Regions from separate parts of the Paractinoplanes abujensis genome, predicted to be linked through region 2. Evidence: riboswitches for the same ligand, from Rfam matches in the RefSeq annotation. Region 2 holds a riboswitch; the other holds the start of a gene.
The links. Region 2 has a riboswitch for cyclic di-AMP ahead of BKA14_RS22235 (C40 family peptidase). Riboswitches for the same ligand answer to the same signal wherever they lie in the genome.
Positions count from the first base shown of each region.

Region 1: linked by a shared signal. The riboswitch ahead of BKA14_RS01245 (C40 family peptidase) and the one ahead of BKA14_RS22235 (C40 family peptidase) in region 2 are both predicted to bind cyclic di-AMP.

Region 1 covers NZ_JACHMF010000001.1:349,264-363,871, forward strand. The annotation lists gene BKA14_RS01235 (acyl-CoA synthetase) at 1-477, shown strand, start outside; gene BKA14_RS01240 (Pr6Pr family membrane protein) at 483-1,190, shown strand; gene BKA14_RS01245 (C40 family peptidase) at 1,401-1,889, opposite strand; cyclic di-AMP (ydaO/yuaA leader) riboswitch at 1,895-2,044, opposite strand; gene BKA14_RS01250 (hypothetical protein) at 2,901-4,688, shown strand; gene BKA14_RS01255 (DUF6346 domain-containing protein) at 4,739-5,314, opposite strand; gene BKA14_RS01260 (hypothetical protein) at 5,333-6,334, opposite strand; gene BKA14_RS01265 (hypothetical protein) at 6,334-6,639, opposite strand; gene BKA14_RS01270 (YbaB/EbfC family nucleoid-associated protein) at 6,636-7,028, opposite strand; gene BKA14_RS01275 (GntR family transcriptional regulator) at 8,024-8,656, shown strand; gene BKA14_RS01280 (1-aminocyclopropane-1-carboxylate deaminase) at 8,653-9,666, shown strand; gene BKA14_RS01285 (GH1 family beta-glucosidase) at 9,645-10,949, opposite strand; gene BKA14_RS01290 (MerR family transcriptional regulator) at 10,959-11,375, opposite strand; gene BKA14_RS01295 (methyltransferase domain-containing protein) at 11,423-12,160, shown strand; gene BKA14_RS01300 (hypothetical protein) at 12,150-12,350, opposite strand; gene BKA14_RS01305 (COG4315 family predicted lipoprotein) at 12,445-13,209, opposite strand; gene BKA14_RS01310 (sigma-70 family RNA polymerase sigma factor) at 13,454-13,954, shown strand; gene BKA14_RS01315 (anti-sigma factor family protein) at 13,951-14,608, shown strand, end outside.
Region 2 covers NZ_JACHMF010000001.1:4,925,036-4,939,643, reverse strand. The annotation lists gene leuS (leucine--tRNA ligase) at 1-1,847, shown strand, start outside; gene BKA14_RS22250 (TVP38/TMEM64 family protein) at 1,903-2,649, opposite strand; gene BKA14_RS22245 (type 1 glutamine amidotransferase) at 2,684-3,397, opposite strand; gene BKA14_RS22240 (MurT ligase domain-containing protein) at 3,387-4,607, opposite strand; cyclic di-AMP (ydaO/yuaA leader) riboswitch at 5,067-5,245, shown strand; gene BKA14_RS22235 (C40 family peptidase) at 5,252-6,070, shown strand; gene mraZ (division/cell wall cluster transcriptional repressor MraZ) at 7,125-7,556, shown strand; gene rsmH (16S rRNA (cytosine(1402)-N(4))-methyltransferase RsmH) at 7,845-8,900, shown strand; gene ftsL (cell division protein FtsL) at 8,897-9,895, shown strand; gene BKA14_RS22215 (peptidoglycan D,D-transpeptidase FtsI family protein) at 9,902-12,253, shown strand; gene BKA14_RS22210 (UDP-N-acetylmuramoyl-L-alanyl-D-glutamate--2,6-diaminopimelate ligase) at 12,308-13,822, shown strand; gene BKA14_RS22205 (UDP-N-acetylmuramoyl-tripeptide--D-alanyl-D-alanine ligase) at 13,819-14,608, shown strand, end outside.

The DNA of each region.
Region 1 (14,608 bases), 4.6 Mb from region 2:
ACGCGGCTGGTCGACGACACCGGCACACCCCTGGCGCCCGGCCCCGAGATCGGGCATCTGCAGGTGCGCGGGGCGACGCTGTTCGACGGCTACCTGCATCACGGCCGGCCCGAGCGCGACGGCTGGTTCGAGACCGGTGACGTGGCCACGATCGGCGCGGACGGGTGGCACCGGATCGTCGGGCGCGCCTCCACCGACCTGATCAAGACCGGGGGCTACCGGGTCGGCGCGGGTGAGGTCGAGGACGCGTTGCTGCTGCATCCCGCGGTCCGCGAGGCCGCCGTCGTCGGCTCCCCACACCCCGACCTGGGGGAGCAGATCACCGCGTACGTGGTCGCGGACGGGACGACGGAGCGCGAACTGATCGATTTCGTCGCCGCCGGCCTGTCCGTGCACAAACGTCCGCGCGTGGTGCACCTGGTCGACGGCCTGCCCCGCAACGCCATGGGCAAGGTGCAGAAGGCCGCACTACGGTAGGCGCGATGAGAGTTTGGCTGACTCCGCAGTTCTGGCTGCGGCTGCTGATCGTCGGCTCGGGCCTGGCCGGCCTGCTGATCGGTGATCACCGCATCGTGTATTACACGTGCCAGAGCAACCTGATCACGCTGGGCTATTTCGGCGCGGTCCTGTATTGGATGGTGCGTCGCGGCACGACCGGCCCCGCCGCACCCCGGCTGCGCGGCGCGGTCACCCTGTGGATCGTCATCACCGGCCTGATCTCGCACTTCATGCTGCAGAACGGCGCGAACCCGCTGCCCGGCCTGGCCGTGGCCGATCCCGCGAGCCGCGTCACCAACTGGTCGATGTTCCTGGTTCACTACGCCGTGCCGCTGCTGGTCCTCACCGACTGGGTGCTGTTCGGCCCCCGCCGTGTCTCCCCGTGGCGCGACCTGGGCCTGTGGATCCTGTTCCCCCTGGCGTACGGCGTGACGTCGGTGACCCGCGCCATCCTGTTCCCCACGGTCAGCGTCCGCTATCCGTATTTCTTCCTCGACCCCACGACCCACGGCTACGACTGGGTGGCCGGCCAGTTCGCCGAGCTCGCCGTGATCTTCGCCGTCCTCGGGGCCGCGCTGCTCGGCGTCGACCGCCTGGCGGCTCGCCTGGCACGCCCCGCTGAGGATTCCCCGGTTGTCCACAATCCCGAGCCGTCCACAGGCACCCCCGCCAAGATCGGCCCCACCCGGTAAAATCTGCGGTGGGTCGGGGGTCCCCCGGTGGGGTGGGTTGGCACACCGGAGTTGATCAAGAGGGCGCCGTTGACCTGGACGACTGCCGGCCCCAGGCCGGTCGACGACCAATCGTGATCGCTGACCGCGGCGGAGGCGGCCCGCCCGGAAACCGGGCAGAGCCGACACCGTCAAGTGGTTGCTGTCCGGGAGGTCCGGGAGGTCACCGGATCAGCCGGCGACCCGCCCGTAGCGAACCTGCTTCCAGTTCCAGATCTTGGCCAGCTTGACCCGGTCACCAGGCTTCGGGGCATGCCACACCTGACCCGCCCCCGCATAGACGGCCACGTGGTAGGCCCGGCTCCCCGAAACCCAGAAGACCAGGTCACCCGGCCGCACCGCGGCACCCGTGATCTTTTTGGCCGCGCGGTACTGAGCCTGCGCCGTGCGGGGCAGGGCGACGTGGGCCTTGGCGTAGGCGTACCCGGTCAGGCCCGAGCAGTCGAACGCGTTGGGACCGCGCGACCCGTACCTGTAGGGCTTGCCTCGCTGGGCCCGGGCGGCCGCGACGACCGCGTTGCCACGCGCGGCCAGGGCGGCCGACGCGGCGGCAGCCGGAGAGACGTGAGCGGCCTGGGCCGGGGCGACGAGCAGGGTGGCCGACATCAGCGCGGCCGCGGCCGGCACGAGCAGGCGGCGCAGCTTCGTGGAGACAGACAAGACGATCCTCGGTCCTTCAACCGCCTGCGAGGTTAGCTGTCGGATTAGGCCTGAAGGCGGCCCGTCGCGTGAGGCGACCTCACCCCTAGCCGGCGCTCGGGCCGGCGTTCTGGTTCCCCCGTTCCCGCCCACTGAAGTTCCGTCGATGACAGGTCGGGCCGTCCCGTGGTGGGCGGGACTCGGCGTCCCGGGGCGGCCTGGCTTGTGCCCCGCTCGGGGCACGCAGGCAACGATCGGCCGGGTCGGGCCATCCGCCATGTTTCGCAGCCGCCCCAGAAAACTCGCTGGTCACACATCGGAATCCGCGTCCGATGTCGCTCCGGACACCCAGGACGAGCCGTGGTCAACCGGCGTCATTTCGGGCCGCCGGTCCGGTGACCCTCATCACCCAACTTGTCGGCCGGACAGGCGGCGGCGGGGGATCCGGCACCTGAGCCGCACCCCGTCGCGACTACGCGCAGCAACCTAAGGCATCTCTTAGGTAGCTGTTGACTTTGGACGGCGCTCACGAAAGATTGCGTCGGAATCGAGGGAGGTGCGGCGTGCGGTGACACGTTCGTGGCGGCAGGGTCTCTACAAGGGATGATCGACCGGTGACGACCCGGAAGATCGTTCGTTGGATCCAGGCGAGCCGTTACGCCCAGCAATGTCGGACTTGCCGGAATGTGCTGATGAGCCAAACCCGCTGATAGGGCCGTACCCTCCGCAAACGGCTTTTCGATGGTCAAGCCGGACACGTCGCCGATCATCAAGCGAGGCCCCTGCATGCCGACCCCGTGCTCCCGCCGCCCACCCCGGACGTATCCTGCATTCTCCGGAGCGGCCGCCGCCCTGACCGCCCTCGCGGTCATCGCGGTCCCCACCGAAGCGCACGCCGCTATGCCCGCTACCTCGCACGGACCCTCCGGCGAAGCGGTCGTCGCGGTGCCCGCCGGCACGCACGGACGAGCTGACGAATGTGAAGGGGCCCGCTTCACAGCCACCGCCCGGGCTGCCCTCGCGAAGATCACCGTGCTCGATGCCGGTGTGCTGCGCCCCGACCTGCCCGCGCTGACCGACGTGCGGCTCGCCTCGGCCCGGGGCGACGTCGACAGCGAACGCAGCCCTCACCGTACGGTCGCCACCGGCCGCTACGCCGACGCCGAACTGCTCGGGCTGCGGGTCCCCGGCGCCCCACGGGCGGGCACGGGTGCCGAGAGCCGCGCGCCCTCCGGCCCCGGCCCGGCCGAGACCGACGCCCCAGCCCGAACCGGAAGCGGCCCGTCCCCCACGCCCAACCAGCCCGCCGCCGATCCGGCGCCCGAGATCGGGAATCCCGAGCCCGGCCGGCAGACAGCCAACTCCGGACCTCGCGCGGCCACCTCCGAGCACCGCGCGGCCACCTCCGAGCACCGCGCGGCCACTTCTGGGCGTCGCGCAGACACCGGGCAGCGCGTGGACAACTCTGGGCGGCGCGTGGACAACTTCGAGCATCGCGCGGCCACTTCTGGGCGTCGCGCAGACACCGGGCAGCGCGTGGACAACTCTGGGCGGCGCGTGGACAACTTCGAGCATCGCGCGGCCACTTCTGGGCGTCGCGCAGACACCGGGCAGCGCGTGGACAACTCTGGGCGGCGCGTGGACAACTTCGAGCATCGCGCGGCCACTTCTGGGCGTCGCGCAGACACCGGGCAGCGCGTGGACAGCTCCGAGCAGCGCGCGGCCACCTCTGGACAGCGCGCGGACAGCTCCGAGCACCGCGCGGCCACCTCCGGGCAGCGCGTGGACACCTTTGAGCAGCGCGCGGCCACCTCTGGGCAACGCGTGGACGCCTTCGGGCAACGCGCGGACAAGAACGGGCACCGCGTAGGCGACAAAGGGCTGGTCGGTGTCAACGCCGGCGGTCTGGCCACCATCCGGCTGGGTAAGTCGACCGCTGACGCGCGCTGGGAAGAGGCGTACCGCTGCGGTGGGACGGGACCGCTCACCCGCAGCGCCACGATGCTCGCCGGTGCGCAGTTGTTGGGCGGGGGCGGCACCATCCCGGCGATCCGCGCGATGCGTCCGGCCGGAGCCGGCGAGCCCACCAGCTTGCTGAAGCTGGGCCCCACCGGCTCCGCCCGGAGCGGCACCGACCTCGTACGCAAAAAGGGTCGTCTCGCCGTGACCGCGGGCGCCGGGGTGGCCCTGTCCGATGTGACGCTGTTCGCCGGCACCCCGCAGCAGGTGTCGATCAAGGTCGTCACGCAGCCCGCGCTGACCGTCACCGCGACCGGCTTTCCCGCCCACGACGAGGTCGATTATCGCCCGGCTGTGCTCGAGGTGACCGCGGCGGGCCGGCCGGCCGCCACCCTCGACGCGCGGGACGCCGGCGTCGGGGTCGAGCTGCTGGGTGGTCTCACGTCGTCGTCGCTGCTGACGGCCAAGATCTCGCTGGGCTCAGTCCGTCAGGACAAGACCGGAGACGCCGTACGGGCGGAGGCCGCGGCAGTGCGCGTCGAGGTCATGACGGGCGGCGCGCACCTGCTCGACGTCGCGCTCGGCCACCTGTACGCCGAGGCGTCCGCCCCGCCGCTGCTGACCGTCCCGATCCGGCCGAGGCTCAGAACGTTCGAGAAGCCCGCCGCCCCGGCCGAAGCCACTGCCGCGGCGACGGCTCCGCCGGTGGCCCCTGCCGTCGCACGGCCGTCACCCCGTACGGGGGCAAGCTTTTTGGCTTTGACCGGCGCGAACATCGCCGCCGCGGCCGGTGGGGGACTGCTGCTGATCCTGCTCGGTGTGGCCGCCGTGGCCTTGACCCGCCGCAGCCGGCGCCGCTGAACCGGACCCGGGGAGGACGCGGCGGCGCTGTCCCGGCAGCGCCGCCGCTTCTAACGTTTGCGGCGGAACGACGCCCGGACGATCATCACGATGAGGAACACGGGGACCAGCGCGAGGAAACCCAGCCCGTAGCCGATCCAGCGCAGCCACGGCCGGTAGTCGTCGTCGGCCCGGGCCAGTTGCTGGCTCTGCCGGTACCGCCCGGCGTCGCCGACCTCGATCACCTTGCCGATGTCGTCCGAAGTGAACACGGCGGACACCGTCATCCGCGTCTGCTGACCGTCGTTCCAGTCGAACGACGCCGTGCACGCGTCCCAGTAGCCGAAGCCCTTGGTGCTGATCGGCCCGTGCTGCACACACGAGAGGACGGTGGCTTTTCCCGTACGGGTGGTGTCGTCCATGCTCCGCCCGGCCAGCCGGGACAGCGTCACCGCCGACCCGGTCAGCGCCAGTGCGATCACGACGGTCACGATCATGAACAGGGCGGACCGGAGCGTGCTGCCCTCACGACGCTCGACGACCGGCGGCGGGGCGGCGGCCGCCCGGGCCTCCTCCGCGTCGAGTTCGGCCTCGCGGGCCCGGATCTGGGCGAGGCGGTCGGTGATCCGGTCGTTCTGCGGGTCCACGGGACGGCTCCTCGGGGCTCAGAGCGGAAGATCGATGGGCGTCGGTGTGGGGTTGTCGCCGTTGAGGGTATCGCCCGTCGACCCGGAGTTCTGGGCCCCGTTCGTCTTCGGGGCGGCCTTGGCGGTCTCCTGGATCACCTTGTCGACTGTGCCGTAGACGTTCTTGTGCCCCTCGCTGATCAGGTCGTAGGCGGTCTTGAAGCCGCTGCGGCCCGTGCCCCCCGCGGTGCCGATCGCCTCGATCCGGAACGCCTCCAGCCGCAGGACGTTACGGCTGGACTGGCCGATCTGCTGCAGGATGCCGTCCATCTGCTTGGTGAACACGCCCAGCTTCTTGATCGCCGCGAACAGCTGCTTGAGCAGGTTGAGCACCTTCGTGCTGCATTCGGCGACCAGGATCGCGACTTCGGCGGCGACCTTGGGGATGAGCACGACGGTCAAGGCCTGGATGGCCTTGGAGATGCAGGCGCCGATCACTTCGGACACGATGTCGCGGATCGTGTTGCGCACGACACCGACCATCGCCCCGACGATCGTGCTCGTCCGGCCCATGAAATCGGCGACCTGGCCCATCGCCTGGATCGACTCCGCGTGGGTGCGGGCCATCGCGCGATAGGCCTCGGCCGACTTCGCGGCCCATGCGGCGGTGCTGTTCTTGACCTCGGCCACGAAGAAGTCGGTGGCCTCGTAGATCCGCTGCTCGATGTTGCGCCACGTCTGCGCGTGCGCCTCGATCGCCTTGGGGTCGCCGCACAGCTTGTCGAGCGGCTCCCGCAAGCAGCTCACGTGCTCCATCAGCCAGCCCACGCCGGCCGCGAACACCGCCTGCAGCGGATCCATGACCGCGCCCAGCAGCCCCAGGGCGCCCGCGACGGCGTTGCCGCCCACGGTCATCCAGTCGCCGTCCTTGATCCCGTCGACGATGCCGCCCGCCGACTCGAACAGGCCCGCACCCTCGTACGACTTGGTCTCGCCCTCGGCGGCGATGAGGCTCCCGCGGGTCAGCGCCGTGTCGCTCATCAGTTGCCCGCCTTGAAACGCCCGGCCACGTTGCTGTCGGTCATGTCGGCGTCGTCGGACACCGCGCGCAGCAGCTCGGCCACGTGGGCGGTCGCGTCGGCCCCGGTCTTGAGCTCCTGCAACGCGAAGTCCTGCAGCGGCTGGATGAACGGCAGCGCGAGCGGGCTGCACAGGATGCCGTACACCTCGTCGTGCATGTCGATGTACTCGGCGCCGGAGCTGGCCTCGTCACACATCCGGGCGGCCTCGTCGACCATCTTGGCGTGCGCGCGCAGTGCCGCGGAATCGATGTAGACGTCGCTCATCGGCGGCGCTCCTCGGTCTCGTCGTCCTCGGGTGGCGGGGGGAACTGCTCGGCGTACGCCCCGCCGATGAAGTTCGCGGTGTCCGAGCCCGGGCCGTAGATGCCGGTCACGAGCTCGGTCATCCGCTCAGCCAGGCGGGCCTGGGCGCGGCGGCTGGTTTCGAGGATAAGCTCGGCAAGCTCGCCGGGTGAGAGACGCAGGGCCCGATCGGTCAGGGTGAGGGCGGCCAGCCCGCCCGACTGGTCGACGGTGACCACGACCTCGCCGCCGCGCGACTCGGCGGCGGCCCGGGTGTCCTGCATGCGCCGGCTCAGCTCGGTCGTCATGGCGGTCTGCTGTTCGACCTTGCGTTCCCAGTCGACCAGGAAGTCCTCGGGATCGAGCGGCACGGGCTACCCTTCGTCGTCAACGTCTGGTGATCGAGTCCCGCATCGTAACGAACGATTACCGACGGCGATGTCCCCTGATGCGAGGACCGACCGTATCCAGCCGCAACAAGCCACCGCGAACAGCCCGCCGGCAGTCTGACCGCTCACATGTCAGCACGGAGCCGTTGCGGCGAGGCGGTGTCAGCTCCGCCTGCATCTAACATTCCAGCCGATCGGCACCGCCCCGCCGTGGCGGCCGCACCAGGCAGCGTCTGGCATCTGACATTCCAGCTCGGGGCCGGGGTGCTTCCGTGCCTGACGCTGCCCCGGTTGGCTTGGTCTTGTCGGGTTGGTTACTTACGTACGGTGGCATCTGACATTCCAGTTGGCGGGCGTGGTGCCTCTGTGCCTGACGCTGGTCGGTTGGCTTGGTCGTCTCGGGTTGTTGCTTATGTGCGGTGGCATCTGACATTCCAGTTGGCGGCCGTGGTGCTTCCGTGCCTGACGCTGGTCGGTTGGCTTGGTCGTCTCGGGTTGTCGCTTATGTGCGGTGGCATCTGACATTCCAGCTGGCGGCCGTACTGCTTCTGTGCCTGACGCTGGTCGGTTGGCCGGGTCGTCTCGGGTTGGCTGCTCACGTGCGGTGGCATCTGACATATCAGCGTGCGGCGGGACGACTGGCGACTCAAGCGATGTAAGGCATCTGACATGTCAGCGAGCCTGGTGGCGCTGATGCTGCAGCGGGTGTCGTAGCGCTTGGCGGTTCGGCTGACACCTGGGATCTGACATTCCAGCGCTCAGGGCGACGGCGTCGCACTCGTGGGGACGATCTATCGGCTTGATCAGCCTGCCGTTGACATCTCGGTGGGCGGCGAGAGCGAGCCGGCGGCCGTGACGTTGCGGGGGTGCAGGCCGGAGGGTTAGCATCTGGCATCTAACATTTCAGTGATCGGATCGAACGCCGTCGGGTGGTCTGTGCGGTCTTGAGTGGGGCGCGGGCGGAAGGTGGGCGCGGCGTGGAGCGGGTGCAACGCAGGCTGTTGCGGGAGACGGCGTACGAGTCGATCCGGGACGCCGTCGTCCGGGGCGAACTGGCGCCGGGAACCGTGGTGAGCACTGCCGAACTGGCCGATCTGCTCGGACTGTCCCGCGCGCCCGTGCGGGACGCCCTGGCCCGGCTGGCCGGTGAGGGCCTGGTCGAGACCAAACCGCAGAGCTACACCCGGGTGACCGAAGTCCTGCCCGACGAGGTGCGGGACGCCGCCGCCGTCGTGCGGTCGATGCATGAGCTGGCCGCGAGCCTCACGGTCGGCCACCTCGAACCCGCCGACGTGACAGCGATGCGCGACGCCAACTTCCGGTTCAAGAAGGCCGGCCGATTCGGCGACATCGACGCCGCCATGGCCGCCGACGACGATCTGCACGGTGTGCTCGTGCGGGCCAGCGGCAACCGCGCCCTGGCGGCCACTATCGAGCGTTACACGCCGCTGATCCGCCGGCTCGAACGCCTGCAGTTCGCCCAGGACCAGGCCCGCCGCTCGGTGGAACGGCATGACGACCTGATCGCCGCCTGCGTCGCCGGCGATGTGTCCGAAGCTACCCGTCTCACGTCGCTGATCTGGCGTTCGCTGGAGGAGAGAACCACATGATCGAGTTCGACCGTTACCCGCTGCTGTTCGGCCCTTCCCCGGTGCACAAGCTCGACCGGCTCACCGCCCACCTCGGCGGCGCCGCCGTCTGGGCCAAGCGGGAGGACTGCAACAGCGGCATCGCGTACGGGGGGAACAAGACGCGCAAGCTGGAATATCTCGTGGCTGACGCGCTGGCCCAGGGATGCGACACACTGGTCTCGATCGGCGGTGTGCAGTCCAACCACACCCGGCAGGTCGCCGCGGTCGCCGCGCGGGCCGGGCTCAAGTGTGTGCTCGTCCAGGAGAGCTGGGTCGACTGGCCGGATCCGGTGTACGACAAGGTCGGCAACATCCTGATCAGCCGGCTCGCCGGGGCCGAGGTGCGGCTGGTCCGTTCCGAGTTCGGCATCGGCTTCAAGGAGAGCTGGGAGCAGGCGCTGCGCGACATCGAGGCCTCCGGCGGCAAGCCGTACGCGATCCCGGCCGGCGCGTCCGACCACAAGCTCGGCGGTCTGGGCTTCGCCAATTGGGCGTACGAGGTGGCGCAGCAGGAGGAGCAACTCGGCGTCTTCTTCGACACCGTGATCGTCTGCTCGGTCACCGGCAGCACCCAGGCCGGCATGATCGCCGGGTTTGCCGCCTTACGGGACGCGGGTGGCCGCCCCCGGCGGGTGCTCGGCATCGACGGTTCGGCCAAGCCCGCCGAGACCCGCGCGCAGGTGGCCCGGATCGCCCGCAGCACGGCGTCGCTGATCGGGTTGCAGCGTGATCTGACCGAGGACGAGATTCTGCTCGACGAGCGTTACCACGCGGGCACGTACGGCATCCCCGACGAGACCACGCTGGAGGCGATGCGGGTGGCCGCCCGTACGGAGGGAATGGTCACCGACCCCGTCTATGAGGGCAAGTCGATGGCGGCCCTGATCGACCTGGTGGCCCGCAGGGAGATCCCGGCCGACGCGACGGTGCTCTACGCCCACCTCGGTGGCCAGCCCGCCCTCAACGGTTACAGCGCGCTGTTCTCCTGAATCACCGAGCGCAGCCAGTGATACGAGGCTCGAGGCGTCCGGGCCAGGGTGTCGAAGTCGACGTGGACGAGCCCGAACCGTTGTGAATAGCCCTCGGCCCACTCGAAGTTGTCGAGCAACGACCACACGAAGTAACCACGCACGTCGACACCGGCGGTAATGGCGTCGTGCAGGGCCCGCAGGTGGGTGTCGAGGTAGTCGCGGCGGAACGGGTCGTCGGTGCCCTCGGTCGTGGAGCAGCCGTTCTCGGTGATGTAGATCGGAGGCAGGGCGTCGCCGTAGGTGTCCCGCAGCCCGGTGAGCAGTTCGGTCAGCCCGGACGGGACCACGGGCCAGCCGAACGCCGTGGTCGGGACGTCCTCGATCGGCCGCAGGTCGAACGGCAGCGGCGACTCACCGGCGGGCGCGCCGACCAGCGTCGGGTTGTAGTAGTTGATGCCGAGCGCGTCGATCGGCGTACGGATGATCTCCAGGTCGCCCTCGTGCACGACGCCGTCGAGGGCGGCTCCGAGAAACTCGGGATACGTGCCCAGCAGCACGGGGTCGTTGAAGAGCCGGTTGTGGAAGGCGTCGTAGACGGAGGCGGCGGGTGTGTCGTCGGCCGCCCGTACGGGGGTGCAGTTGTTCGTCAGCATCACCTCGGTCGCGCCGGCGGCCCGCAACGCGCGCACGGCCAGGCCATGACCGAGCAGCTGGTGGTGCGCCACCGGCAGAGCTTCGAGCAGCAGGGTGCGTCCCGGGGCGTGCGTCCCGTACGCGTAACCCTGCGCCATGTGCACGACCGGCTCGTTGAGGGTGATCCACCGCCGTACGCGATCACCCAGCCGCGCGGCGACGTGCGCGGTGTAGTCGGCGAACCGCGACGACGTGTCCCGCGCCAGCCAGCCGCCCTGATCCTCCAGCGCCTGCGGCAGGTCCCAGTGGAACAGCGTCGGCAGCGGCGTGATGCCCCGCTCGAGCAGCGCGTCGACGAGCCGGTCGTAGAAGTCGAGACCCGCCTTGTTCGGCTCGCCCGCACCGGTCGGCTGCACCCGCGGCCAGGCGATCGAGAACCGGTACGCCCCCACACCCAGCTCGGCGAGCAGCGCGACATCCTCGCCGTACCGGTGGTAGTGATCGCACGCCACGTCCCCGGTGTCACCGTCGAGCGTCTTGCCCGGCGTGTGCGCGAACGTGTCCCAGATGGACGGCCCGCGCCCGTCCTCGTTCACCGCCCCCTCGATCTGGTAGGAGGCCGTGGAGCAGCCGAACAGGAACCCGTCAGGAAAGCGCGGCAGCGACATGCTCCGACCCTAGTGATGGTCGAGCGCGACGGCTAGATCGACGCCGTCCCGCCGGGACAGCACCATGTCGCGGAACCGCGGGCATTCCTGATAGTTCTCGTGCTCGCAGCGCAGTCCGTGCTCCAGCAGCGTCTGCGACAGGGTGAGCCGGGCAATCCGCTGCCGCACCTGGGCGAGCTGTTCGCGCAACACCGCGCGTCGACGTTCCCGATCGGGCGCGGCGAACAGCTCGCGCAGGTCTTCCAGGCTGAACCCCGCGTCCTTGCCCATCAGGATCTCGGCCACCCGGGTCTCGTCGCCGGCCCCGTAGACACGGCGGCCGCCGACCGTACGCGAGGGCGTCAGCAGACCCTCGTCCTCCCAGTGCCGCAGCACGTGCGGGGCCAGGCCGAACCTCTCCGCCAGCGCGCCGATCGTCAGCTCCATCGGTCCTCCTTGACTTCAGGTCGACCTTAAGTCGCACACTCGCCGCCATGGGCTACCTGGACTCCGCATCCTTGATCAAATCGCTCGACGCCGCCGAGTCGACCCCTCACGCTGTCAGCCTGCGGCGGCACACGTACGAGGCCCTGCGGCACTCGCCCGGCCAGGCGATCGTCGACGTCGGCTGCGGGACGGGCCGGGCGGTGTTCGAGATGGGCGCCGGCGCCGTCGGGGTCGACACCAACCCGGCGATGCTTACCTCCGCCCGGACCAGGTTTCCCGGCATCGACGTGCGGCAGGCCGACGCGACCGCGCTGCCGCTGGACGACGCCTCCGTCCAGGGTTACCGCGCCGACAAGGTCTATCACGTGCTCGCCGATCCGGGCGTCGCGCTGACCGAGGCCCGCCGCGTGCTGGCCCCCGGCGGCCGGATCGTGCTGGTCGGGCAGGACTGGGACACGATCGTCATCGACTCCGGGCTGCCCGAGGTGACCCGCCGCATCGTGCACGCCCGCGCCGACACGATCGAGCACCCCCGGATCGCCCGCGCCTACCGCAACCTGCTGCTCGACCACGGCTTCGGCGACGTCTCAATGGTCGTGCACACGGCCGTCTTCACCGACCCGGGCGCGCGGCAGCTGCTGACCAGCCACGCCGACGCCGCCCGGGAGGCCGGCGTGATCACGCCGGACGAGGCCGGAGCGTGGCTGGCCGACCAGGACCGGCGCGCCGAGACCGGCCGGCTGCTGCTGGCGATGCCGATGTTCCTGGCCGCCGCTACCCGCTGACCCGCCGTGCTGTCCGGCCGCCGTACAGAAAGGTGCCGTTCTCGAGGAACGTGAAGGTGGAGGGGATCCCGTCGTCGGGCACGGTGATGCCGATCAGCTCGCTGACGACCCCGTCGAGCACGTCGTCGGTCAGCCCGCGCGCGTTGCCGCCGTTCGCGTTGATCGCGATCACCAGTCGGTGCGCCGGCACGACCCGCCACACCGAGCCCGTGCCTGAGAACGCCGCACCCGGTGGTCCCCCCCAGGACCACCGGGCACGCCCCCGATAGGAATTGCCGGCTCAGTTATTTGGTGCCGCTGGAGGAGAGCGGACCGGGCGCCGCGGCGGTCTTGCCGCCGTCGGGCTTGATGGCGAACCACTTGCCGTTGAGGCCCTGGCCGTTGATGTCGCCCGGCTTGGCGTCGGCGACGAAGTAGTAGACGGGCCAGCCGTTGATGGTGACCTGGCAGGTGCCGTCGGCCCGCTCGACGTAACCCAGGATCTTGGGGTCGAGGCCGTCCGGGAAGATCTTGCCGGGGCTCTTGATAAGCAGCGGGGGCCAGGCCGTCGCGCAGTCGCCGTTGCAGACCGACTTGGGTGGCTTGTTGGAGTCGTTGTCGAACCGGTAGAGCGTGCGCCCGGCGCCGTCGGCCACGTACGTGCCGATCTGCTCGTTCTCGGTGGCGTTGAGCTCGACCGTCTTGCTGCCCGCGGTGCGCGACTTGGGCGGGGTGATGTCCTGCTGGGAAGGCCCGCTGAAGATCTTGACCCACTTCTGCCTCTTGGCGACCGTGGGGGAGGCGGCCGGCTCGGGGGCCTCGGCCGCTTCTTCCTCCGCGGCGGCCGGCTCAGTGGTGGCCGGAAGCACCTCCGCCGAGGGCGGGATCTCCTCGACGCCGGCCAGGTCGGGCAGCTCGCCGGGGCCCAGGGGGTTCGGCGGGGCCTGGCTGGCCTGCACCGCCACCGGCACCCGGGCCGGGCCGGCCTCGCCGTTCGGGGTCTGGTTCCCGCAGGCCGACAAGGCGGCCAGACCGGTGGCCAGAACTGCCGTGACGTAGATCTTCCGCATGGCCGGCTCCCTGTCTCGGATCGTTGGGCCTGCCCTCCACACGACGGCTCCCGCGCGGCGGTTCACTCGGATGTGCCACTTTCGAAAAATCTTGATCCGGGCGGGCGACCCGCGACGTACTTCCAGTAGCCGCAGCACAGTACTTTCATCGATGTCGTTCTCGTTGAAGACGCGAGGCGTGCACGTGAGAGTGCCGCGGGGAGAGAAAAGGATGCCGTCGAGCAGACAGAGACCGCACCGGGAGGTGGCCGATGAAGCGCTGGTCAGATCGTTGTTTCAGGAACATGGACGGGCCATGCTCGCGTATGCCACGCAACTGACCCGCGATCGCGCCGCCGCCGAGGACGTGGTGCAGGAGGCGCTGGTGCGCGCCTGGCGGCATCCCGAGAGCCTGAACAACGGCAAAGGCTCCGTACGGGGATGGCTGCTCACGGTCTGCCGCAACATCGTGCTGGATCAGATCCGCGCGCGGAACAGGCGCCCGCCCGAGGTCGCCGAGAGCCCGCCCGACGCCGCTGTCGAACAGGACCATTCCGACCGCGTGGTCACGTCGATGGTCGTGGTCGACGCGCTCAGCAGACTTTCCGCCGAGCATCGTGAAGTGCTCGAACAGGTCTATCTCAAAGGCAACACCGTCGCCGAGGCCGCGGAGGCGCTCGGCATCCCGCCCGGGACGGTCAAATCCCGATCCTTCTATGCGTTGCGGGCCTTGCGCGAGGCCGGCACGGAACGGTTGGCATCATGAGCACGCCGGAGAGCGCGAACAACACGGCGAACGAGCACGTCGACATGGCCGGCTACCTGCTGGAGATGCTCTCCGAGGACGAGAAGGCCCAGGCCGACACCCACCTGGCGGGCTGCGCCGAATGCCGGGCCGAGCGCGACTCGCTGCGCCAGTGGTCCGACCAGCTCGGCGAGGTGCCCGACGCGATGCTGCTCGACGGCCCGCCCGACGACGCCGACCTGCTGCTGCAGCGCGCGCTGCGCCAGGTTCGCCGCGAGTCGTCCGGCCGGCGTTACAAGCGGGTCGCCACGGTGACCTCGATCGCCGCCGCGGTGGCGGCCCTGGCCGTGGTGGGTGGGGTGCTGGTCGGGCGGGGCACGGCCCCGTCACCCGAGCCACTGGCCCAGCCTACGGCCACCCTGTCGGTGCCGGCCGGGGCGCGGGTCGGCTCGGGAACTGATGCGTCGACCGGCGCGCGGATGGAAGTGGCGGTGACACCGGCCGCGGGCTGGGTCCGGGTGTCGGCCACGGTCGGAGGGATTCCCGCCGGTCAGAAGTGTGTGATCGAGGTGGTCGGGCGCGACGGTTCCACGGCGGTGGCCGGCAGCTGGCTGGTGTCACCGGCGGGGGAGTCGGGTGGCACGACGCTGAACGGCAGCGCGCTGATCGACCCCG
Region 2 (14,608 bases):
TCGGCGCCACCTACATGGTGCTGGCGCCCGAGCACGAGCTGGTCTCCCGCATCGCGCCGAAGGACTGGCCGACCGGCACGAACGCGAAGTGGACCGGTGGCGCCGCCACGCCCGGCGAGGCGATCGCCGCCTATCGCGCGGCCGCCGCGGCCAAGACCGAGGAGCAGCGCACCGAGGGCAAGGAGAAGACCGGCGTCTTCACCGGCGCGTACGCGACCAACCCGGTCAACGGCAAGGACGTGCCGGTCTTCATCGCCGACTACGTGCTGGCCGGCTACGGCACCGGCGCGATCATGGCGGTGCCCGGCCAGGACACCCGCGACTGGGAGTTCGCCGAGGTCTTCGAGCTGCCCATCATCCGTACGGTGAAAGCTCCCGACGATTTTGAGGGTGCCTTCACCGGCGAGGGTGTGGCGATCAACAGTGACTGGCTGGACGGCAAGGGCGTCGCCGAGGCCAAGGCCGAGATGATCACCTGGCTGGAGCAGCACGGCCACGGCAAGGGCGCGACCACGTGGCGCCTGCGCGACTGGCTGTTCAGCCGGCAGCGCTACTGGGGCGAGCCGTTCCCGATCGTCTACGACGAGACCGGCCTGCCGGTGGCGCTGCCCGAGTCGATGCTGCCGGTCGTGCTGCCCGACGTCGACGACTTCTCGCCCCGCACGTTCGACCCGGACGACGCGGACAGCGAGCCCGAGACCCCGCTGTCGCGCAAGAAGGACTGGGTCAACGTCGAGCTGGACCTGGGCGACGGCCTGAAGTCGTACACCCGCGAGACCAACACCATGCCGCAGTGGGCCGGTTCCTGCTGGTACGAGCTGCGCTACCTGGACCCGCACAACGACAAGGCGCTGGTCGACGCGGACAACGAGGCGTACTGGATGGGCCCGCAGCGCGACGGCGACTGCGGTGGTGTCGACCTGTACGTCGGCGGTGTCGAGCACGCCGTCCTGCACCTGCTGTACGCCCGGTTCTGGCACAAGGTCCTGTACGACCTGGGGCACGTCTCGTCGTTCGAGCCGTTCCGCCGGCTGTTCAACCAGGGCTACATCCAGGCGTACGCGTTCCGCGACGAGCGCGGCGTCATCGTGCCCGCCGAGGAGGTGGAGGAGCTGGGCGGCCGGTACTACTACCGCAACACCCAGGAGGTCTTCCGCGAGTACGGCAAGATGGGCAAGTCGCTGAAGAACGTCGTCACCCCCGACGAGATGTGCGAGCAGTACGGCGCGGACACGTTCCGGGTCTACGAGATGGCGATGGGCCCGCTGGACGTCTCCCGCCCGTGGGAGACCCGGGCGGTCGTGGGGTCGCAGCGGTTCCTGCAGCGCGTGTGGCGTCTGGTGGTCGATGAGGAGACCGGAGCCGTACGGGTGGGGGACGAGCCGCTGGAACCGGCGGTGCGCAAGACGCTGCACCGGACGATCGCGGGCGTCCGCGAGGACCTGGACGAGCTGCGCTTCAACACCGCCATCGCGAAGCTGATCGAGCTGACCAACACGCTGACCCCGCTGCCGTCGGCGTCGCGGGAGGCGGTCGAGCCGCTGCTGCTGATGCTGTCGCCGTTCGCGCCGCACCTGGCCGAGGAGCTGTGGGGCAAACTGGGGCACGCGGGCACGCTGGCCTACGCCGACTTCCCGGTGGCCGACCCGGCGCAGCTGGTGGCCGAGTCGATCACGTATCCGGTGCAGATCAACGGCAAGGTCAAGGCGCGCGTCGAGGTGTCGCCGTCGGCCCCCGAGGCCGAGGTGCGCGAGCAGGCGCTGGCCGCCGTGGTGGACGCACTGGCCGGGCGGACGCCCAAGAAGGTCATCGTCGTCGCGGGCCGCCTGGTCAGCGTCGTCGTCTGACGCCCTCCGAACACGGAAAAGGCCCACCTCGTCCGAGGTGGGCCTTTTCCGTTGATCAGGCTGCTGTGGCGGCGGCCTTCTTGGCCGAGCGCTTCCACCAGAGGACGATGCTGGTGGTCAGGGTGAAACCGATGAGGGCCGGGGCCAGCGACAGCGGGCTCATCTCGCCCGGCTTGACGACTGCCGCGCCGATCACCGCGTACGAGATGGCCGACGGGATCGAGGCCAGCGTGGTGCCCAGCAGGTAACGCTTGCGGCAGACGCTGGTGGTGCCGTACGCGTAGCCGACCAGGCCGAACGGGGCCAGCGGCAGGAACCGGACGAGCAGCACAGCCGAGAGGCCACGACGGTTGAGCCAGCCGTCGAGACGGTCGAGCTTGCCGCCGGAGCGGGCGGCCAGCGCGCCCCGGCCGACCCAGCGGCCCGCGTAGTAGGTGGCGGCGGCCGCGATCACGGCCGCGGCCAGGGCGGTCGCCGCGCCGGTGGCCGCACCCAGCAGGGCGCCGCAGGCCAGCGTGATCGCCGTGCGGGGGACGAGCACCGAGAGCAGGAGACCGCCGATGACCGCGATGCCGACGGCGGCCGCGGGGCCGAGGGCGGCGACGGTGTCGGCGATCTCGCGGATCGGCAGCACCGCGGCCGCGGCCGCGATGCCCCCGACGACGACACCGAGAACGCCGAACCGGACGAGTCGGCGCTTCCAGCCCATCTCGGACTTTTCGCCGGTGGTCTGCTGGGGCTGAGAAACCTGAGTATCCGCCGCGAGATTCACGCCCCGCGGGGCGATCAGGATGTCAGTCATGCAGGCGTACCGTCCCTTGCTCGTCGGGTCTGTTTCAGGAGCCGGCTGCGGCGAGGCGTTCCGCTCGCAGTTTGTCGGGCCAGGTGTCGTCGACCGGGGAAAGACTATCCGCGCCGATCGCCCAACGCAGTAGCAGATCGGCTATAGCTGGGTTGCGAGCCAAAGCCGGGCCGTGCGAGTAGGTGCCCAGGATCTTCCCGTGCCAGGCTCCCTCGGTTTGCCCGTCATTGCCAACCCCGGCCGTCACCCGGGCGAGCGGCGCCACCCCGGGCCCGAGGTGCGTACGCCCGCCGTGGTTCTCGAAACCGGTCAGCGGGGGCAGGCCCAGCCGCGGGTCGATGTCCCCCCGGATCTCACCCACCGCACGGGTCTCGCCGCGGTCGGAATGCAGGTCGAGCAGCCCCAGGCCGGGGCACTTGGCCCCCTTGGCGAAGAACGAGTGACCGAACAACTGGTAACCCGCGCAGATGGCCAGCACGGCCGCGCCCTGGTTGACCGCCCGGTGCAGGCCGCCGTCGGTGATCAGCCGCTGGGCCGCCAGGGCCTGCGGGCCGTCCTCGCCGCCGCCGATCAGATAGATGTCGGCTGTCGAGGGCATGGGCTGGTCGGAGCGTACGGAATACGTCTCGACGGGGATGCCGCGCATGGCCGCCCGCCGGCCCAGGATCAGCAGGTTGCCCCGGTCCCCGTACGTGGAGAGCAGGTCCGGATAGATCCAGACGATGCGCAGGACGCTCTCAGTTGACACGGTCCAACTCCGCTCGGATGTCCTGGAACGCCGTGTAGTTGGCGATCACCTCGAGGCGGCCCGGCGGCACCGACCGGAGCGCCTCCTCGAAACTCAACACGTGCCGGAAACCGATTCCGTTCACCTCGAGGCGTACGGCGAGGTCGAACGCCCGCTCGCCGGTGATCAGCACCGGCCGGTCGTGCAGGGGCGAGAAATCGACGTCGTAGAGCCACGAGGTGTCGAAACCGTCGGGGTCGCGGGCGTTGATGGAGAGCAGCGTCGGCGCCTGCTCGGCCATGTCGAACGCCTCGAGCCAGCTGGCCGGGTTCTTGGCCAGCAGCAGGCGGATGTTGCGGCCGTCCCGGTCGACCTGCGCGTACCGCCCGGCGATGGAGGCCACCGTGGCCAGCCGGGGGAGCGCCTCGATGGGCCGCACGCCGAACTCGGCCGCCACGGCCAGCGCGGTGGCCGCGTTGCCCAGGTTGACCGTGCCCGGCAGCTGCAGCTTGACCAGGTGCCAGTCGCCGCGGGGGTCGATGACGCCGTCGTCCTCGACGCGCCACTGGGCCTGCGGGCGGCGCAGCGGGCAGCCCGTGCACCACCAGTCGCCGTTGGCCCGCTCGATCGGGTCGCCGCTCTCGGGGCACACCACCGAGTCGTCGGTCCAGCGCTGGCCGGCGCTGAACCAGGTGATGTGCGACGAGCCCCGGGCCGCCCACACGACCATCGGGTCGTCGGCGTTGGCCACCACCGAGATGTCGGGGTGCCCGGCCAGCGCGGTGCGCCACATCTGGGCCATCATCGCGACCTCTTTGGCCCGGTCGAGCTGGTCGCGCGAGAGGTTGAGCAGCGCCACCACGCGCGGGTTGGTCTCGTCGATCACCCGGGCCAGGTAGTGCTCGTCGACCTCGAGCACCGCGAACGGGGTCGAGCCCGCCTTGGCCAGGGCCGAGGTGTGCCCCGTGGGCATGTTGGCGCCGAACGAGTTGGTGGCCACCGGGCCGAGCACGCCCAGGCCGGCCGCCGCCAGCCGGGTCGTGGTGGTCTTGCCGTTGGTGCCGGACACCAGCGCGATCGCGCGCCCGGCGGCCAGGTTGCGCAGCAGATCAGGGTCGATCTTCAGACCGATCCAGCCGCCGATGACCGAGCCGTCGCCGCGCCCGGCGGCCCTGGAGAGTGCGGCCGCCGTCTTCGACACCGACGTCGCGACCTTGGCCCGCAGGGGCATTTTCCCGTCCGTCACGGGAGACGAGCGTACCGGACCCGGCTGTCACGTCGAGTTGCCGAGCATCCGGTTCCGGACACCCGGCCGGCCGTCTCCTCCCCACCCTCCGGCCCAGCCATTTACCAGTGACCATTTTCGCCGGTGAGAAAGGTTTGAACGGCGGAAGAGTGAAATTGCGGTGTGCGTCACCCGAATGGTTCCGAGCAAAAATGTGTTCTGATTCACGCGTAACCTTCGACCCTCGGTAATTCACCAATCACGAGTCGTCATGGCAATTCTTGCCGCCTAGTAACAAATCGGACACTGTCCACTGTGCCAAACACTCTCTGTTACTGAACCGGTTCCCCCAGAGCGCCCGGAATCGGTGTAGCAAGGTCTGGCCGGCAGCACCCGCTGCCTGACTCGCGACGACCTGGCTTACGCCGAGCCCTGCCCCGGGCCGGTCGTCTCGACCACCCGCACCATGAACAACCACAAAGGCATACGGGGGCAGGGACGGGGGAACCATTTCCGGTTCACTCCGCCGCCACCCGCTCCGGTGGCGATCACGGAGAACCTTGGGGTGAAGTCGCTCCGGCGACCGGGCACACCTTCCCGCCCGAACCCGACAGCTAACCTCGCAGGCGTGCCGGAGGGATATCTCTACCGTGCACGAACACAGTTCGAGCCGTGGCCGCCGTTCGCTCGGTGCCGGCGCCATCGCACTGTCTCTGGGTCTCTGCCTCTGCGCAGGCCAGCTGATCGCCCCGTCGCCCGCCAGCGCGGCCCCGATCGTCACCGCGGCGGCTGCCGCCAAGGCGAAGGTCAAGCCGTCGGTCCGCAGCTCCATCTCCACGCGGTCCGTCACCTACGGCGGCAAGATCAAGGTCACCGCGAAGTACATCAACCCGGCCAACGGCAAGGTGATCACTTCGGGGACCGTGCGACTGCAGGCGCTCCGCAAGAGCAAGTGGGTCAACCTGTCGGCCAAGACGCTGGGCAAGAGCGGCAGCGTCACGCTGACCGGCGAGCCGCACGTGAGCGGCGCGGTTCGCGCCTACTACGTGGGCACGCCGACCTACAAGGCGGCGGCCGGCGGCAAGTTCTCGGTGACCGTCAAGCCGAAGTCGGCCCCCGCTCGCACCAAGATCATCAACGAGGCGAAGAAGCACGTCGGCTCGCTGTACAAGTACGGCGCGTCCGGCCCCTCCCGCTTCGACTGCTCGGGCTACACCATGTGGGTCTACAAGAAGGCAGTCGGCAAGAGCCTGCCCCACAAGGCCAACTCGCAGCAGAAGTACGGCAAGTCGGTCGCCAAGGGCAGCAAGCAGATCGGCGACCTGATCATCTTCCGTAACGGCTCGTACGGTTACCACGCCGGCATCTACGCCGGCAGCGGCTACATGTACGACTCCCCGCACACCGGCGCGCGGGTGTCGAAGCGCAAGATGATCGGCTCGAACTACGTGGTTCGCCGTCTGGTCTGACGCCGAGCCTGACTCAGCGGGACGTGTCCGGTTCGGGCGCGTCCCGCTGTCACGCCACGTCGGCTTTCTCCCGTACGCGTCCGGCCCGGCAGTCCCGAGCTGCCGTTCCTCGCGCCGGGTGACCCGCCACGTTTCCCCCATCCCGGTCGCTCATCCCCGCTGCCCACCTGCTGCGGCCGGACCGCACCCCAGCGCCACCCCATCCCCGGAACGCCGGGCCGCCCCACGCGGCCCGGCGTTTCTTCACGTCCGGTCCCGCTCTAACCGCGCCCGGCCGGGCCCGTTCTGCCAACGCCCAGCCTGCTCTGTCCGCGGCCGGTCTGGTCCGCTCTGCGTGCGCCCGGTCCGGCCGACGCCTCCCTGTCCTGCGCCGCTTCCGCTTCCTGGCGGCCTTGGCCACCCCGGCCGCGCCCTCCCGTTCCGTGCTGCCCAAGCTCCGCCGCCAGCCGTGCCGTCCGCCGGCCGTGCCGCCGTGCCGCCCGCCGGCTCTGCTGTGCCGCCGGGCCGCCACCTATATATAGGGCCCTCGCCTTACACCCGAAGCCCCTTGATCAGGGCGTTGTCCACAGTCCGGGGTTGTCCACAGGGCCGCGCCCCAAGATCCACGATTTTGACCACAATCTGCGGTGGCGGTGGGCCCCCTGGGAGGGCGGGTCAGGGGTGGGGCGAGTCAGGGGTGGGCGAGTCAGGGGTCGGCGACCAGCAGGGCATCGCCCCTTCGTCCTCCACTTTCCTCCCCCGTGGGGGTTGACATCGTGGCCGTCTGGGATGTTTGGGCGTGTTTGGGATGGTTCTTGACAGGGGCCCCGGGAGGATGTCGGAAACCGGACGTGGTTGATCATGCTTGGCCCCTCCACTTCGCACCCACCTCGTTGAGCTGCGGTTTCGTCTGCGAATGGGGTTCGCGACCCCGCTCATTCGGCTTGCGGGTGGAGGGAAGTGGAGTAGAGTGGAGCGCAGTGGCAGGGCCGAAAAGTCGAACCAGACCTGAGGGGCCTGCCGGCCCGAGTTGACAGGCGGACCGCGAACCGCCCGGGGCAGGGGGTAGGGGCCGATGTTTCTCGGCACGCATACTCCGCGCCTCGACGACAAGGGGCGGCTGATCCTTCCGGCGAAGTTCCGTGATGAGCTGGCGGGAGGTGTCGTGATCACCAAGGGGCAAGAGCGCTGCTTGTATGTGTTCCCGATGCCGGAGTTCCAGCGCATCGCCGGTCAGCTGCGTGAGGCGCCGGTCACCAACAAGGCGGCCCGGGCTTACAGCCGGGTCTTCTTCGCCAGCGCGCACGACGAGGTCCCGGACAAGCAGGGGCGGGTCACCATCCCCGGCCATCTGCGGGAGTACGCGGCCCTCGATCGCGAGCTCGTCGTCATCGGCGCGAGCACGCGTGTGGAGATCTGGGACAAGCAGTCCTGGGAGGACTACCTCGCGGCGAGCGAAGACGAGTTCGCCGACATCGAGGAGGGGGTGCTGCCCGGCGGACTGTAGGCACGGCACTCGACTGGGCCCGCGAAGGCCCGGACGCTGCCGCTTCCGTACTGCGAGATCTCCAGCCGCTCCCGCTCCTGGCGCCTCTTCCCCGGCGCCAGGCGCGTGTCCGGCCAAGGGCGAGCCCGATTGGCAACGGGCACGAGCGGATGGGGATCTGGCGGTACGGGCGGGCGTCCGGGAAATGCCGCGGAACGGGTGACGTACGCGGGCGTCGGCACAAACAACCGGCAGGTCGGTGCCGGGCAGGGCGCGCGGGACAGTCGGGGTGGGGCGATGGGGGTCGTTATGGGGGAGCTTCGCGGCACGCACGTGCCGGTGCTGCTCGAGCGCTGCCTCGAGCTGCTCGACCCCGCTCTCCGGCTGCCGGGCGCCGTGCACGTCGACTTCACGCTGGGCCTGGGCGGTCACGCCGAGGCGGTTCTGGAGCGCTATCCGGACGTGGTCCTGGTCGGACTTGACCGCGACACCGAGGCGCTGGCGCACTCGCGGCACCGGCTCGCGCGGTTCGGTGAGCGGGTCAAGCTGGTGCACGCCGTCTACGACGAGCTGCCCCGCGTGCTCGGCGAGCTGGACCTGGCCGGGTTCCACAGCGGACTGTTCGACCTGGGTGTCTCGTCGTTGCAGCTGGACGAGGCGGACCGCGGTTTTGCGTACGCGCAGGACGCCCCGCTCGACATGCGGATGGACCAGACCTCGGGCATCACCGCCGAGCAGGTCGTCAACGAGTACGAGCCGGGCGAGCTGGTCCGGATTCTGCGGCAGTACGGCGAGGAGAAGTTCGCGCAGCGGGTCGTGTCGTCGATCGTGCGCGAGCGGCAGAGGGGCCGGATCACGTCCACGGCGCGACTGTCCGAGCTGGTCAAGGAGTCGATCCCGGCCGCCGCGCGACGAACGGGTGGAAATCCCGCGAAAAGAACGTTTCAGGCGCTACGTATTGAGGTAAATGGCGAACTCGCCACGCTCGAAGCCGCCGTGCCGGAGGCTTTGGACGCCTTGGCCCCGAAAGGGCGCCTTGTGGTGATGAGCTACCAATCTTTGGAGGACCGGATCGTCAAGCGTGCCCTCACCGCGAGGTCGCGCAGCACCGGGCCGGTCGACCTGCCGGTCGAGCTGCCCGGGACGGGTCCGACGCTGCGGCTGCTGACAAGGGGGTCGGAGCCGCCCAGCGAGCAGGAGGTCGCGGCCAACCCGCGAGCGGCTTCGGTGAAGCTGCGCGCGGTCGAGCGCATCGACCAGGCAACACCCGGGGCCGCCCGCGAACGGCCCCGATTGACTACAACGCACGGGGGACAAGGGCGGTTACGCCCGGGGGAACGCGAAGAGGGGGAGGGGAAAGCATGAGCGAGCGCACCTACGCGCCGCGGTCGGGGGGCCGGACCGCGGACGAGCAGCGTCCGGCCACCGGGCGGCGCCAGCCGGGGTCGAGCCGCGATGCGGACGCCCCGGGAAGTGCCGGCCGGGGGGCGCGGCAGTTCGCCGGAGCGGAGGACGGCGGAGCTCGCCGGTCCGACACGCGCCGGTCAGGGACACGGAGCAAGGAAGAGAAGCGGACGCCGGCCGAGGCGCGCCGCGAGCGGGACGAGCGCCGCGCGACGCGTGACGACCGGCCGGGCCGCGACACCCGTACGGGCCGTGACGAGCGGACGAGCCGTGACGAGCGGGCGGGCCGCACGACCCGCGAGCCGGTCGCGCGGGCCAAGACTCGCACCACCGAGGGCGCGCGGGCCAAGACGCGTACCACCGAGGGCGTGCGGCCCAAGACCCGCAACACCGACGCCGTACGTGCAAAGACGCGCACGGCAGAGGGTGCACGGGGTCGCAGGGTCGAGGCCCCGGTCGACGGTGCGGCCGCGCTGCAGCTCGAGGTGACCGCCGCCGAGCCGCTGCGGACGACGGGTGAGGTGCCCGCCGCGCCGCGGCTGCGCGTCGCTCCGCCGCCACCGATCCACGGTGGACCGCGAGCGCCGTTCGTGGCGGGCGTGATCGGCGTGGTGATCGTCGGGGTGCTCGGCATCCTGCTGATCAACACGAAGACCAACGAGAACTCGTTCCGCATCGCCGACCTGCAGAAGCAGAACACCGCGCTGGAGAATCAGCGGCAGGATCTGGACAACCAGCTGGTCGAGGCGTCGAGCATCGGCAATCTGGACGCCGCGGCCCGCCGGCTCGGCCTGGTGCGGGCCGACATCCGGGAAGTGGCCAAGCTGCGGCTGCCCGACGGCAAGATCATCCAGGTGCCGAAGCCGGTGCAGGGCCAGCCGTCGATCACCCAGCCCGACGCGGCGACCGACAAGGGCGGCGGGAACATCTCGCCCGCCGACGGCACGGGGCGGTAGCCACCGATGCCGCCGCGAGCCGACGACACTCCACCGCGCCGGGGCGCTCAGCCCCGGCGTGGCACGTCTCGTGACGTCTCCGCCGAGGGTGACGAGGCGCCGAAGCCGAGCCGGGGGTTCGGCGGTATCGGTGACGCGCGGGCCTACACCCCGCGCGGACGCACCGTGGCCGAGCGTGATCAGCGCACCCGTTCGCCGCGGGCCGGGCGCACGTCCGACCCGTTCCGTCCGGCGTTGCAGGTGCTCGACGGCGGTCAGCCGCCGCGCCGGGGCCGGCCCGCCGTGGACGAGCCGTCCGACCGGGTGGGGAAGAGGACACCCGAGCGGAAGACCCCGGAGAAGAAGCAGCCGCCGCGCAGCCGCCGGCCCGAGCCCGAGGACGACGACGAGGACGACATCCGTCCCGTACGGCGGACGAGCGGGCGCATCGTGGCCGACCGCGAGCGGGTCCGCACGACCGCGGCCAAGCCGGGCCGCACGACCGCGGCCAAGCCGGGCCGTACGGGACGTCCGACGGCCTCACCCCGTACGGGAAAAGCGGCCGGACCACGACGGACGGTGAGCGGACCGCGGGTCGACCGGGCCGTCCGCGCGGTCGCGCCCGAGCCGCCCCGCCTGGCCAACAGCACTCGGCGGCTGCGGGTCGGCGCCGTCGTCGCGCTGTCCCTGTTCGCGATGATCGGCATCCGGCTTGTGGTGCTGCAGGTGGCGTCGTCCCCCGAGGACGCGCAACGCCTGGTCGCGCTGCGTAAGGACCGTCTGGCCGAGGTGCGTCTGCCCGCCCCGCGCGGCAGCATCTTCGACCGCGAGGGCGCCGTGCTCGCGCACAGCGTGAAGGCCCGGTTCGTGGCCGCCGACCCCGGGCTGATCAAGGACCCGGTCAACACCGCGGCCATCCTCAGCCCGATGATCGGCGTGGCCCAGTCCGAGCTGGTGCCGCTGATGACACCGCACAAGCGGCCCGACGGCCTCGACGCCCGCTTCGAGTTCCTGAAGCAGGGTGTCGACATCTCGGTCGGCGACCGGATCAAGGCCATGGAGCTGCCCGGCATCGTGGTCAAGGAGGACGAGCGGCGCGACGTGCCGAACGCCGACCTCGCGGCTAACCTGATCGGGTTCACCGGCGCCGACAACTCCGGCCTGGAGGGTCTCGAGGCCCGGTACGACTCGCTGCTGCGCGGCACCGACGGCGAGCGTCAGTTCGAGATCGGCAAGGGCGACCTGAACAAGCCCATCCCGGGCGGGTTCGAGAAGTACACGGAGCCCCAGCCGGGCACGTCGCTGCAGCTCACGATCGACAGCAAGCTGCAGTACGAGGTGCAGCGGATTCTGGCCAAGGAGAGCAAGCGGACCAAGGCCACCATGGCCGGCGCCGTGGTGATCGACGTGAAGACCGGCGAGGTGCTGGCCCAGGCGAGCTACCCGATGTACAACGCGGCCAAGCCCGGCGACTACAAGCCGACCGAGCGTGAGGACGCGCCGAGCAGCGTCGTGGCCGACCCCGGTTCGGTGCACAAGGCGTTCATCTTCGGGGCGGCGCTGCAGGAGGGGCTGATCTCGGACGACTCGGTGCTGACCATCGGCCCGGCCGTGGAACGCGGCGGATACCGCTTCCAGGACGGTCACATGCAGAAGAAGGGCACCAAGATGACGATGCCCGGCCTGCTGGCGCTGTCGTCCAACGTCGGGACCATCCTCATCGCGGAGCGGCTGGGCAAGGAGAAGGTCGTCGAGTACCAGCGCAAGTTCGGGCTGGGCCGATCGACCAACGAGGGCATGCCGGGTGAGGCCGAAGGCCGCATCCTGGCCCCGGAGGAGTGGAGTGGCTCGGCGTACGGCTCGGTGCCGATCGGCATGAGCGTGGACGCGACACTGGTGCAGATGGCGGCCGGCTATGCGGCGATCGCGAACGACGGCGTGTACATCCAGCCCCGCCTGATCAAGTCGATGATCTCGGGCCGGGACGGCGAGGTCACCGAGGCCGCCCCGCCCGCGACGCACAAGGTGCTCGACCCGGGCGTGGCGGCGCAGCTGCGCAGCTGGATGGAGTCCGTGGTCGACAACAAGGGCGCGACCGGAACCCAGGCGGCCGTCCCGGCGTACCGGGTGGCCGGCAAGACCGGCACGGGCAAGCGGCTCATCGACGGGCAGTACACCAGCGCCAACTACGGCTCGTTCATCGGGATGGCCCCGGCCGAGAACCCGCGTTTCGTCATCGCGGTGTCGGCCGACGTGCCGGTGGGCACCGGCGGCGACGTGGCCGCACCGGCCTTCTCGGAGATGATGTCGTACGCGTTGCTGCACTACCGGGTGCCGCCGTCCTCGACGCCGGCGCCGAAGTTCAAGATCCATCCATGACCCTCTGCATGGCGTTTTCCGCGCGGGGCCGGGCACGGGGTAGGGTCTGACGCCGTGTCCGGCATTCCCCGTCCCGCAACTGTTGCCCCGTATCGTCTGGCCCGGTTGGCGGCGCTGTTGCCGGCGACCCTGAGCGGCGCGGACGTCGAGGTCACGGGCGTCACGCACGACAGCCGGGCGGTGCGCCCGGGCGATCTCTACGCGGCGCTGCCCGGCGCCCACCGGCACGGTGCCGAGTTCGCCGGCGACGTCGCCGCGTCCGGTGCGGCCGCCGTGCTCACCGACGCCGGCGGGCACGCCGCGGCCACCGCGGCCGGGCTGCCGGTGCTGGTGGCCGACGACCCGCGGGCGGTGCTCGGCACGGCCGCGGCCGCGATCTACGGCGACCCCTCGGGCCGGCTCACGATGATCGGGATCACCGGCACCGCGGGCAAGACCTCGACGGCATATCTGGTGGAGTCGGGCCTGCGCGCGGCCGGGCGGACCACCGGGCTGATCGGCACGGTCGAGACCCGCATCGGCGACCTCGTCGTGCCCAGCGTGCGCACCACCCCCGAGGCCACCGACCTGCACGCGATCCTGGCCGCGGGCCTCGAGCGCGGGGTCGAGGCCGTGGTGATGGAGGTGTCCAGCCACGCCCTCGCGGTCGGCCGGGTCGGCGGCATCGGCTTCACCGTCGGCGGCTACACCAACTTCGGCCTCGACCACCTCGACTTCCACGCCGACGCCGACGACTACTTCGCGGCCAAGGCCAAGCTGTTCGACGGGCGCAGCCGGTTCGAGGTGCTCAACCTCGACGACGCGGCGCTGCGCCCGCTGTTCAAGCCGGCCACGATCAGCTACTCGGCGGCCGGGGATCCGGCGGCCACGTGGTGGGCCTCCGACGTGCGGCCCTCCGAGTTCGGCCAGCGGTTCGTCGCGCACGGCCCGGGGGTCGAGGTCGAGGCGGGCGTGGCGCTGCCCGGGCGGCACAACGTGGCCAACGCCCTGCTGGCCCTGGCCGCGCTGGTGGCCGCGGGCGTCGATGCGCGCACGGCGGCCGGCGGCATCGCGGCCTGCCCCGGGGTGCCGGGACGGCTCGAGCAGGTGACCGCCCCGGGCGAGGTGCTGGGCGTGGTCGACTACGCGCACAAGCCCGACGCGATCGTGGCCGCCCTGGCCGCGCTGCGCGAACTGGCCACCGGGCGCGGCGGCCGGGTGATCGGCCTGATCGGGGCCGGGGGCGACCGCGACAAGGGCAAGCGCCCGCTGATGGGCGCGGCCGCGGCCCGCGGAGCCGACCTGGTGATCGTCACCGACGACAACCCCCGCACCGAGGACCCCGCGGCCGTCCGCGCGGCGGTGCGGGCCGGTGCCGAGGAGGCCGGGTCGGGTGCGAAGATCATCGAGGTTCCCGGCCGGCGGGCCGCGATCGACGAGGCCGTACGGCTGGCCGGCCCGGGCGACGTGATCGCGTTGCTGGGCAAGGGACACGAGCGGGGCCAGGAGGTGGACGGCCAGATGTTGCCGTTCGACGACCGCATCGAGCTCGCCGAGGCGCTGACCGCCGCGGCCGGGGGTATTTCGTGATTCGTCTGACGCTGGGGGAGATCGCGGAGATCACCGGCGGCCGCGTCGTGCACGCGGAGCCGGGGCTCGAGGTCACCGGGGGAGTGGAGTACGACTCCCGCAAGATCGGCCCGGGTGGCCTGTTCGTCGCGTTCGAGGGCGAGAAGGCCGACGGCCACGAGTTCGCGGGCACCGCGGTCGCGGCCGGGGCCGCCGCCGTGCTGAGCACCCGCGACACCGGGCAGCCGGGCGTGGTCGTCGAGGAGCCGCTGCAGGCGCTGGCGGCGCTGGCCCGGGTGGTGGTCACGCGGCTGGACAACCTCACGGTCGTGGGGCTGACCGGGTCGTCGGGCAAGACCACGACCAAGGACTACATCGGTCAGTTGCTGTCCCGGGTCGGGCCGACGATCGCGCCCGCCGGGTCGCTCAACAACGAGCTGGGCTTTCCGTACACGGTGCTGCAGGCCGGTGCGGACACCCGGTTCCTGGTGCTCGAGATGGGGGCCCGGGGGATCGGGCACATCCGCTACCTGACCGAGATCGCCCGGCCGTCGATCGGCGCGGTGCTCAACGTCGGGGCGGCCCACATCGGCGAGTTCGGCTCGGTCGAGGGCACCGCGCGGGCCAAGGGCGAGCTGGTCGAGGCACTCCCGGATGCGGGAGTGGCGGTGCTCAACGCCGATGACCCGCTGGTGGCCGGGATGGCGCCACGCACCCGCGCTCGCGTTTGTCTCGTTGGCGAATCTGACATTTCTGAATTGCGGGCCTCCGACGTCAGCGTCGACGCTCAGGGCCGGGCCTCCTACA